2 regions of the Rothia koreensis genome follow, and region 1 is predicted to be linked to the other one. Evidence: predicted binding sites of a transcription regulator. Region 1 holds the regulator's gene; the other holds the start of a gene.
What was found. The regulator LexA, encoded in region 1, represses DNA repair genes until DNA is damaged. The targets are predictions, from matches to a motif close to TCGAACANNTGTTCGA.

Region 1 (5,151 bases):
CAGGCGGGTACGGGAACGGGCAAGTCGTTGGCCTATCTGATTCCGGCGATCCGGCGCGCGATCGACGCCGAGTCCCCGATTGTGGTGGCGACCGCGACCTTGGCCCTCCAGGCGCAGATCGTGACCCGGGACATGCCGCGCCTGCTCGAGACCTTGGACGACCAGCTCGAGCGACCGGTCGACGTCGCCCTGCTCAAGGGGCGGAACAACTACGTGTGTCTGCACAAACTCGAGGGCGGGTACCCCGAGGAAGAAGACCCCAACGCGCTCTTCTCCCTGAACTCCGAGGGGGCGTCCGCATCCGGGCATCCGTCTCGCGGCGGCACGGGTCTCGCCGAGGAAATCGTGCGACTCCGCTCCTGGGCGGAAACGAGCGACACCGGAGACCGGGACGAACTCTTGCCCGGGGTCAGCGACAAGGCGTGGAGACAGGTTTCCGTGACCGCGTCCGAATGTCTCGGCCGCAAGTGCCCCCTGGTCGAAGAGTGCTTCTCGGAACTGGCGAGGCAGAAAGCCGGCGAGGCCGACATCGTCATCACCAACCACGCACTCCTGGCCATCAACGCCTTCGAAGGAATCGGCGTCCTTCCTGAGCACGACACCGTGATCGTCGATGAGGCCCACGAACTCGTCGACCGGGTCACGGGTGCCGTGACAGGGGCGATTTCTCCCATCATGGTGCGCTCCGCGGCCAGAGCGGTGCGCAAGCACACGAGCGCCTCCCACGACCCGCTGACCGATGCCGCCGACGCCTTGGACGCCGCGTGCACCGGAAAGCCCGCGGAGCTCATGGCGCACGGTCTGACCCCGGATCTGCAGAGAGCCATGGAACTGGTGCGTGACGCGAGCCGCGCGGCTCTGTCCGACACCAAGCCCGAAGGCAAGGATGCCGACGCCGGCCGACAGACCGCCCGAGCCCGCCTGACCGAGATCCTCGAGCTGGCCGAGAGGACGCTCGGGGCCGACGGCAAGTACGAGGTCGTGTGGATCAGCCGGGTCGGGGGCTGGGAACCGGGACGCGGTTACGTTGCCGCGGCAGACACCGACCCGGCGACCATTCACGTGGCGCCGTTGTCGGTGGCGTCGAGGCTCCGGGAAGGCTTGTTCCAGGACCGTACGGTCGTGCTGACCTCGGCCACCCTCGCCATCGGTCACTCCTTCGACTCGGTGGCCGGCTCGCTCGGACTCATGGGCGAGAAGGCACCCGTGTGGGAGGGCCTCGACGTGGGCTCACCCTTCGACTATCCCAAGCAGGGAATGCTGTATCTCGCGTCGGACCTGCCGAAGCCGGCGCGGGGAGTCTCAGAGGAACAGCTCGAGCGTGTGCTCCAACTGGTCGAGGCCTCGGGCGGAGGGACCTTGGGCCTGTTCTCTTCCAAACGAGGGGCCGAGCAGGCGGCCGAGTACGTGAGGAACAATTCTGACCTGGAGGTCCTCGTCCAGGGCGAGTCCTCACTGCGCGGGCTGGTCAAGGAATTCACGGAAGACGCCGACACCTGCCTCTTCGGGACCATGAGCTTGTGGCAGGGAGTCGACGTTCCGGGCGAATCGTGTCGGCTGGTGATCATCGACCGGATCCCGTTTCCGCGTCCCGATGATCCTCTGTCCTCCGCCCGGGCCCGGGCCGTGAGCCAGACCGGAGGGAACGGATTCATGGCCGTCTCGGCTTATCACGCGGCCATCAGGTTGGCCCAGGGGACCGGACGGCTGATTCGCTCGCAGGACGACCGCGGCGTCGTGGCCGTCCTGGATTCCAGGCTCGCCACGGCACGCTACGGCGGGTTCCTGCGCAGCGCACTGCCCCCGTTGTGGACCACCGACAATCTGCCAACGGTCACTGCCGCCCTGCGGAGGCTCGCCGCCGGGTGATCCCGCGGCTCCGGCGCACACCGACGGGCCGATGCGGACGCGCGGCGAGGCCGCGGGCGTAGGCGCGCGTGCCCCGGAGCGAGTGACGCCGGCTGGGGCGGGACTTACACGGAGCGCAGGACCGAAACGACCTTGCCCATGATCGTCGCGTGGTCTCCGAGAATTGGCTCGTACTGTCGATTCTGAGGCAGCAGCCAGGTGTGCCCGTCCCGTTGCCGGAAGGTCTTGACCGTGGCCTCGTCGTCGAGCAGCGCAGCGACGATGTCGCCGTTCTCCGCGTCGCTCTGCTGGCGGACCACAACCCAGTCGCCGTCGCAGATCGCGGCCTCGACCATCGAGTCTCCTCGCACCTCGAGCATGAAGAGCTGGCCCTGCCCGACCAATTGACGGGGGAGGGCGACGACGTCGTCCACGTGCTGTTCAGCAGTGATGGGAACACCTGCCGCGATCCGGCCGACCAGCGGCACCTGGGCCGTGGCCCCATCCGGTTGGGTCTCCGGGAAGAGCGGCACGACCTTGTCGTTCGATTTTTCTCGTGACGGTTCCGGGGCGGGTCGTTCCCGAGGCGCGGCAGCCGGGAACCGGGGGCTGTCTTCTCCCACGGGTGTTTCGCAGAGCACCTCGATGGCCCGCGGCCGCTTCGGATCGCGACGGATGAGGCCGAGGGCCTCCAACCGCGAGAGCTGATGGGTCACGCTCGACAGGCTGGACAGGCCGACCAGGTCGCCGATCTCTCGCATGGACGGTGGATAGCCGTGCGTCTCGACGGACGATGCAATCGCCTCGAGAATCTTGCGCTGTCGCGGGGTGAGCGGCTTGGCCTGGTGAGGAAGCTGGGTGGCCACCGGTTCGTCCTTCCCTGGAGGTGCTTAAGTTGTCAGTCGCCCCGTGTGTACTGGAACTACGGCTCGGGCGACAACGGTCATCGTGCAGTCGCCCGTTCGGATGCGCTTGGTGAAAGTCGCACCGTGAGGAGTCCTCCCCGGAGGGAAGGCGCTCCGGCCGGTACAACCGATTTTCTTTACCCCTCAGGCTAAGCCAGAGGAAGTGGCAAATCAAACATGTGTTCTATTTTTCTCGACAGTGTTCGAAGACTTTGGTAGAACAGACGTACGAACTCGAACTCCAGTTCGAATACTCATCACTCTCGCCGAATACGAAGGGATCTTCGCATGAGCACGTTTACTCAGACCACAAGCCGCGACGCGGAATGGATCCGTCACGTGGGGACCGCTCGTGTTCGAACCTCGCGCATCTCGCTGACTCGCCGAGGCCGTTTCGTGTTCTTCGGGGTGCCGGTGCTCTCCGCCGTCGTCGTCGTCGCGGTGGCTCTCATGATGTTCCTCGTGCCCGGCACCGCGCAGGCGGGTACGGAGAGTGCCGCCTCGACCACGCAGTCCGTTGTCGTCGGCAGCGGGGACACGCTGTGGGACATCGCTCGGGACGTGGACTCCAGTGCGGATGTTCGAGTGACCATGGACAAGATCAACGATCTGAACGATCTGGGCAGCGGGCAGGTTACTCCCGGACAGCGTCTTATTGTCCCGATAATTTCGGAGTGAGGATCGGCGGTCCTTAGCATAGTGGGGTGACTGACTCATTGGACGCGCTGAACAACCTGCCCCTCCGGGACGACCTTCGCGGTCGGTCCCCTTACGGTGCCCCCATGCTCGAGGTGCCGTACGCGTTGAACGTCAACGAAAACACGCATCCGATGCCGACCGAGGTTGTGGAGGCGGTGACCGAAGGAGTGCGAGAAGCGGCTCGTTCGCTCAACCGCTATCCGGACCGTGATTTCACGGAGCTCCGTTCAGAACTCGCCGCGTTCGTGGGACACGGCCTCGACCAGAACAATCTGTGGGCGGCCAATGGGTCGAACGAAATTCTCCAGCAGATCCTGCAAGTTTTCGGGGGACCGGGACGCCGGCTCATGAGTTTCGTTCCTACGTATTCGATGTATCCGCTCTTGGCTTCGGGGACCAACACCGAGTTTGTGGCGGGGGAAAGGGCCGAGGACTTCTCGCTGTCTCCCGAATCCGCGGCACGTCAGGTCGCCGATCAGCAGCCGGCCATCACGATCCTCTGCTCCCCGAACAACCCGACCGGCACGGCTCTCGACCCCGAGGTCGTCGAGGCCGTGTACGACGCCGCGACATCCTTCGACGGAATCGTCGTGGTCGATGAAGCCTACGCTGAGTTCGCGAGGGACCCCGACCGGACGTCGCTCAGGTTGTTGCCGGGGCGCGAACGACTCATCGTCAGCCGAACCATGAGCAAGGCATTCGCCCTCGCGGGCGCCAGGATCGGGTACTTCGCGGCGGCTCCTGCCGTGGTGGATGCGATCAAGCTGGTCAGGCTCCCGTACCACTTGTCCGCCGTCACACAGGCCACGGCATTGGCCGCCCTGCGTCACCGCGGGAGGCTCCTGGCCAACGTGGAGGACATCAAGAAGCAGAGGGACCGCATCGTCGAGCACTTGCGGGACCTGGGCTTGAGTCCCGCGTCCTCGGATTCGAATTTCGTCTTCTTCGGCGGGGTGGGAGACAGCCACGGACTGTGGCAGGACCTTCTGGAGGACGGCGTCCTGATTCGCGACGTCGGAATTCCGGGGCATCTGCGCGTCACGGCGGGGACCGAGGAAGAAACCACCGCTTTTCTCGATAGTCTGGACAGGCACATCGAGCGACGGCGGGACCTGGACCCCGCCGGCACCTGAGACTTTCGGAACCGAGCCAGACAGTGAGGGCCCGAGCCCTCTCGACCGCAGGAGAGTCATGACGACCCCATCATCGGCCCGCACGGCCAGCATGAGCCGCGAAACCAGCGAATCCAAGGTTTCCGTCGACATCAACCTGGACGGAACCGGGCGGTCCCGTATCGAGACGACCGTGCCGTTCTACGATCACATGCTCACGGCGCTGTCCAAGCATTCCCTGATCGACCTGGACATTCGATGCTCGGGCGATACCCACGTGGACGTGCACCACACCGTGGAGGATACGGCTATCGTCCTGGGTGAGGCCTTGAAGGAAGCTCTGGGGGACAAGAGCGGAATCCGTCGGTTCGGTCAAGCCGCGGTGCCTCTTGATGAAGCGCTGGCCCGAGCGGTCGTGGATATTTCCGGCCGTCCATTCCTCGTGCACACGGGGGAGCCGGAAGGCTTTGAATTTCACCTGATTGGCGGGCACTTCACCGGTTCCATGGTGCGCCACGTCCTGGAAGCCCTGTCCTTCCACGCGGGGATCTGCTTGCACATGAATGTCGTCTCCGGCAGGGATCCCC
Region 2 (5,151 bases), 610 kb from region 1:
GCGCCATCACGGTACGCAGCCCCATGATGTCGTCGACGATGCTCACGGCTCCCGCGTCCGCGAGTTCGGTTCCCGAGGCGAACCCCCAGGACACTCCGATGCAGTCGATCCCGTGGGCCAGTGCGCCGGCGACGTCGTACTCCCGGTCACCGACCATCACGGTCCTCTCGGGATCGACGACGCCGAGACTGGGGTCCCTGACGGCTCGGTCCTCAATCAGGCGAAAAGCCCGGTCGATGACCCCGGCCTTGTCGGCGGGCAGATCCATGGTCTCCGGCTTGAGCTCGTCCCTCGAGCCCGAGACGACGTCGAAATACTCAACCAGCCCGAAGTCTCGCAGAAGAATTTCCGTGGTCGGAAGCGGCTTCTGGGTCGCCAGGCCGACGACAACGGGGAGTTCCGCGAGATCCCGCAACAAGTCCATGACCCCCGGGTACAACATCGAAGACTTCCGTGCCCGCTCCAGGTAGCCTCCGCGGTACGTGGCCAATATGTCCCGGTGGAATTCGGGCGGAATCTCCGTGTAGGCGGTCAAGGACTCGTCCGTGGACGGCCCCACGAACTTGCGGAGCGTGTCCGGCTCGGGGCGATCGAACCCGTGCGCCGCGATCGCATCGGATATCCCGTCCGTGATCGCACCAGCGGGGTCGAGCAACGTCCCGTCCAGATCGAACAGAACAGCCGAGGTACGAGATGTGCTCATCAGTCCTCCAGAATCTCGGAAAGAAAATACCCGGTATGGCTTCCGTCCACACGGGCGACCTGTTCGGGGGTGCCTTGGGCCACCACCTGGCCGCCCCCGCTGCCGCCTTCGGGTCCCATGTCCACGATCCAGTCGGCCGACTTGATGACGTCGAGGTTGTGCTCGATCGTCAGTACCGTGTTTCCTTTGTCGACCAGTCCCTGGAGCACGTTCAACAACTTGCTGATGTCCTCGAAGTGGAGGCCAGTGGTCGGCTCGTCCAGAACATAGATGGTCCGGCCGTTGGACCGCCGTTGGAGTTCCGTCGCCAACTTGACGCGCTGAGCTTCGCCACCCGACAGCGTCGGGGCGGGTTGGCCGAGGCGAATGTACCCCAGCCCGACGTCGACGAGGGTGTTGAGGTGCCGGGCAATGGGAGTGAACGCGGAGAAGAACTCGGCGGCTTCCTCGACCGGCATGTCCAGGACATCCGCGATGGTCTTGCCCTTGTACCGGATCTCGAGGGTTTCGCGGTTGTACCTGGCACCGTGGCAGACCTCGCAGGGCACGAAAACGTCCGGCAGAAAGTTCATCTCGATCTTCAAGGTGCCGTCCCCATGGCACGCTTCGCAGCGGCCACCCTTGACGTTGAAGGAGAATCGGCCCGGAAGGTAACCCCGAACTTTGGCCTCGTTGGTTTCTGCAAACAACTTGCGGATGTGGTCGAAGACCCCCGTGTACGTGGCTGCGTTCGATCGCGGCATGCGCCCGATGGGGCTCTGGTCCACGTGAACGATCTTGTCCAGATGGTCCAATCCCTCGACGCGCTGATGCCGCCCGGGCACCTGCTTGGCACCGTTCAGTTTGTTGGCCAGAGCGGTATAGAGAATGTCGTTGACCAGGGTTGACTTGCCCGAGCCGGACACACCGGTGATGGCGGTGAAGACGCCCAAGGGGAATTCGACGTCGATTCCCGTCAGGTTGTTCTCCTTGGCCCCGACCACCTTGACCGTGCGTTTCTTGTCGATCGGGCGACGGTTCGAGGGCAGAGAGATCTCGCGGCGTCGATCGAGGTAGGCACCCGTGAGCGACCGCTGATTCGACAAGAGATCCTCGTACGTGCCCGAGTGGACGATTTCGCCGCCGTGCTCGCCGGCACCCGGCCCGACGTCCACGATCCAGTCCGATTCCTTGATGGTGTCCTCATCGTGCTCGACCACGATGAGGGTGTTGCCCAGGTCCCGGAGTTTGCTCAGGGTTTCGATCAGGCGACGGTTGTCCCGCTGGTGGAGGCCGATCGAGGGCTCGTCGAGGACGTAGAGAACACCCACGAGTCCGGAACCGATCTGCGTCGCCAGTCGAATACGCTGCGCCTCGCCGCCGGACAACGTGGCTGCAGCACGCTCCAGGTTCAGGTAGTCGAGCCCGACGTCGAGCAGGAACTGCAGGCGCGCATTGATCTCTTTCAGAACCTGGTCGGCGATCTTCGTCTCGCGCTCCGACAGTTCCAGACCGGCCATGAACTTTTGGGTGTCCGTCATCGACATTGCCGTGACCTCGGCAATCGAGGCCCCACCGACGGTGACGGCGAGCATGGTCGGGTTCAGACGGGCCCCGTCACACGCGGGGCAGGCAACCTGACGCATGTACTGTTCATAGCGATCTTTCGCCCAATCGGACTCGGTCTCCTCATGCTTGCGCTTGATGTAGGCGTACACGCCTTCGAAGCCGGAGGTGTACCTGCGTTCGCGGCCGAACCGGTTGCGGTAGGACACCTCGACCTTGAAGTCTTTTCCGTTGAGGATCGCCTGACGGGCCTTTTTGCTCAGGTTCTTCCATGGGGTGTTGAGGTCGAAGTCCACTTCCTTTCCGAGACCCGCCAGAAGGCGCAGCCAGTACTCGGTCGTGGACTTGCCCTGTGACCAGGGAGCGATGGCCCCTTCACCCAAGGTCTTGTCCGGATCGGGAATGACCAGGTCTTCATCGACCTCCAGACGAGACCCGATGCCGTCGCATTCAGGGCAGGCGCCGAACGGACTGTTGAAGGAGAAGGCGCGCGGTTCGATCTCCGTGGTTTCGATCGGGTGCTCGTTGGGGCAGGCCAGGTTCTCGCTGAATGTGCGCTGGCCTGCGTCCGAATCGTCGTCGACGAAATCGACCACGACCCTTCCGTCCGCAAGTCCCAGCGCAGTCTCGATGGAGTCGGTCAGGCGCTGGTGGATCGAGTCCTTGATGACCAGACGATCGACCACCACGGAAATGGAATGTTTGTACTGCTTCTTGAGCTTGGGCGCCTCCGCAAGCTGGATCTGCTCACCGTCAACCACTGCACGGGAATAGCCCTGCTGGGTCAGTGAGGCGAACAGATCGGCGAACTCTCCCTTTCTGGAACGCACCATAGGCGCCAGAACCTGCAATCGAGTCCGCTCGGGAGAGGACATGAGCTGGTCGACGATGGCCTGAGGAGTCTGCTTCTCGATCGGCTCCCCACAGATGGGACAGTGGGGGTGCCCGATCCGCGCCCACAACAGACGCATGTAATCGTAGATTTCGGTGATAGTGCCGACCGTGGACCGCGGATTCTTCGACGTGGACTTCTGATCGATCGACACCGCCGGCGAGAGGCCCTCGATGAAGTCCACATCCGGTTTGTCGACCTGGCCCAGGAACATGCGCGCATACGCGGACAGCGATTCGACGTACCGACGTTGCCCCTCGGCGAAGATCGTGTCGAAGGCCAGAGAGGACTTTCCCGATCCGGAGAGCCCGGTGAACACGATCATCGCATTGCGCGGAATATCCAGGTCCACATTCCTGAGATTGTTTTCCCGTGCGCCCTTGACCAGAATCCTGGTGAGGTCCTGCGGCATACCGGGTTCGTGTCCCTCAACGTGCTGAATGGTCATGACCTGCCTGTCTGCGTGGTTGCTCCGGACCGGGAGGTCGTGCGACTGGCGCGAACACTCCCCATTCGAAGATTTATTCTAACGAATCTGCGGCTCGCGGTGGAGAAATCGGCCCAGGGTGAACGTCTCTCGCGCGCGGGTTGCGCGCGAGCGGGTCGGAAGACCTACACTCGGAGGCATGATGGCAATCGCTACCGAAAAGATCGACCTGGGTAAGGTCACCATCCGTTATATCAGCGTCTCCGACATGGACAATAACGTCTACCTGGTGACGTGCAAGCAGACCGGCACCCAGCTGTTGATCGATGCGGCGGACGACCCCGATTCGATTTCACGACTCGTGGCCGCGGGTGCCCACGATGTCGACGCCCAGTGCGCCTGCTGCGGAAACGTTCAGCTGATCGTGACGACCCACTCTCATTGGGACCATGTGCGAGCGCTGCCCGAGATCAAGTCCCGTTCGGAGGCGCTCACCGCGTGCGGCGATGCCGATGAGTCCGACATCGACGTACCCATGGACATCACCTTCGAGGACGGCGACACGGCCGATTTGGAAGGCTTCTCCTTGGACGTGATCGGCCTGGCCGGTCACACGCCCGGATCCATTGCGCTGGCTTATACCCCGGAGGAGGGCCCGACCTACATTTTCACGGGCGATTCTCTGTTCCCGGGTGGCGTGGGCAAGACCGGTTCCCCGGAAGCCTTCGAGTCCCTCCTGCACGATGTGACCACGAAAATCTTTGACGTCTACGACGACGACACCGTCATCCTTCCCGGCCACGGCAAGTCCACCACTCTGGGCGCCGAGCGGCCCCATCTGGATGAGTGGGCCCAGCGAGGCTGGTAGAAGCTGCGCCCTGCCAGAGGCTCCTCTGCCCCGGAACGCCGGTCTCCCGGTTTTCCGGGGCAGATTTGTTTCACGCGTCCGGCCCCGGCGGTGGGGTCAGAAAAGACCCTGGATATTCCCTGATTCGTCGAACCCTATCCGTTCGGCGGCGGGATGGCGGGACAGCCCGGGCATGGTCCTGATCGTTCCGCAGAGGGCGTACACGTATCCGGCTCCGGCCGCGAGCCGGACCTCGCGCACCGGAAGCCGCCACCCTGTCGGGGCCCCTTTCAGCCCGGGGTCCGAGGACAGTGAAAGATGCGTCTTGGCGATCACGACCGGCAACCGTCCGAACCCCAGCCGTTCGTAGCGTTCGAGTTGCTGTGCGGCCGCTGGGCTGAGATCCACTCCGTCCGCGCCATACACCTCGGTCGCGACCTTCTCGATCTTGGTGGTCAGAGGATCGTTGAGGCCATAGGTGAACGTGAGACGCCCTGGCTCGTCACAGGCTCGCACGACGGCGTCGGCCAGGTCGGTCGCGCCGGCCCCTCCTTGTGAGACTCCCCTGTGCACCGCGACTTCGACTCCTTCTTCTGCGGCGATCGTTCGGATTGCCTCGTGCTCGGATTCGTGGTCCGTCGGGAATGCGTTGATGGCCACGACGGGAGATACGCCGAAGGACCGGACGATGTCGATGTGCTTGCGAAGATTGGCCGCGCCTGCATCGACGTCCTCGG

Region 2: uvrA (excinuclease ABC subunit UvrA) is a predicted target of LexA. The motif match lies at 3,654-3,669, and genes of this name have one in related genera.

What each region holds. Positions count from the first base shown of each region.
Region 1 is NZ_CP197643.1:2,399,484-2,404,634, reverse strand. Features, by position in the region: gene ACTSLZ_RS10675 (ATP-dependent DNA helicase) at 1-1,869, shown strand, start outside; gene lexA (transcriptional repressor LexA) at 1,974-2,714, opposite strand; gene ACTSLZ_RS10665 (LysM peptidoglycan-binding domain-containing protein) at 3,042-3,431, shown strand; gene ACTSLZ_RS10660 (histidinol-phosphate transaminase) at 3,458-4,585, shown strand; gene hisB (imidazoleglycerol-phosphate dehydratase HisB) at 4,644-5,151, shown strand, end outside.
Region 2 is NZ_CP197643.1:1,787,795-1,792,945, reverse strand. Features, by position in the region: gene ACTSLZ_RS07965 (HAD hydrolase-like protein) at 1-703, opposite strand, end outside; gene uvrA (excinuclease ABC subunit UvrA) at 703-3,588, opposite strand; gene ACTSLZ_RS07955 (MBL fold metallo-hydrolase) at 3,770-4,435, shown strand; gene ACTSLZ_RS07950 (formate--tetrahydrofolate ligase) at 4,532-5,151, opposite strand, start outside.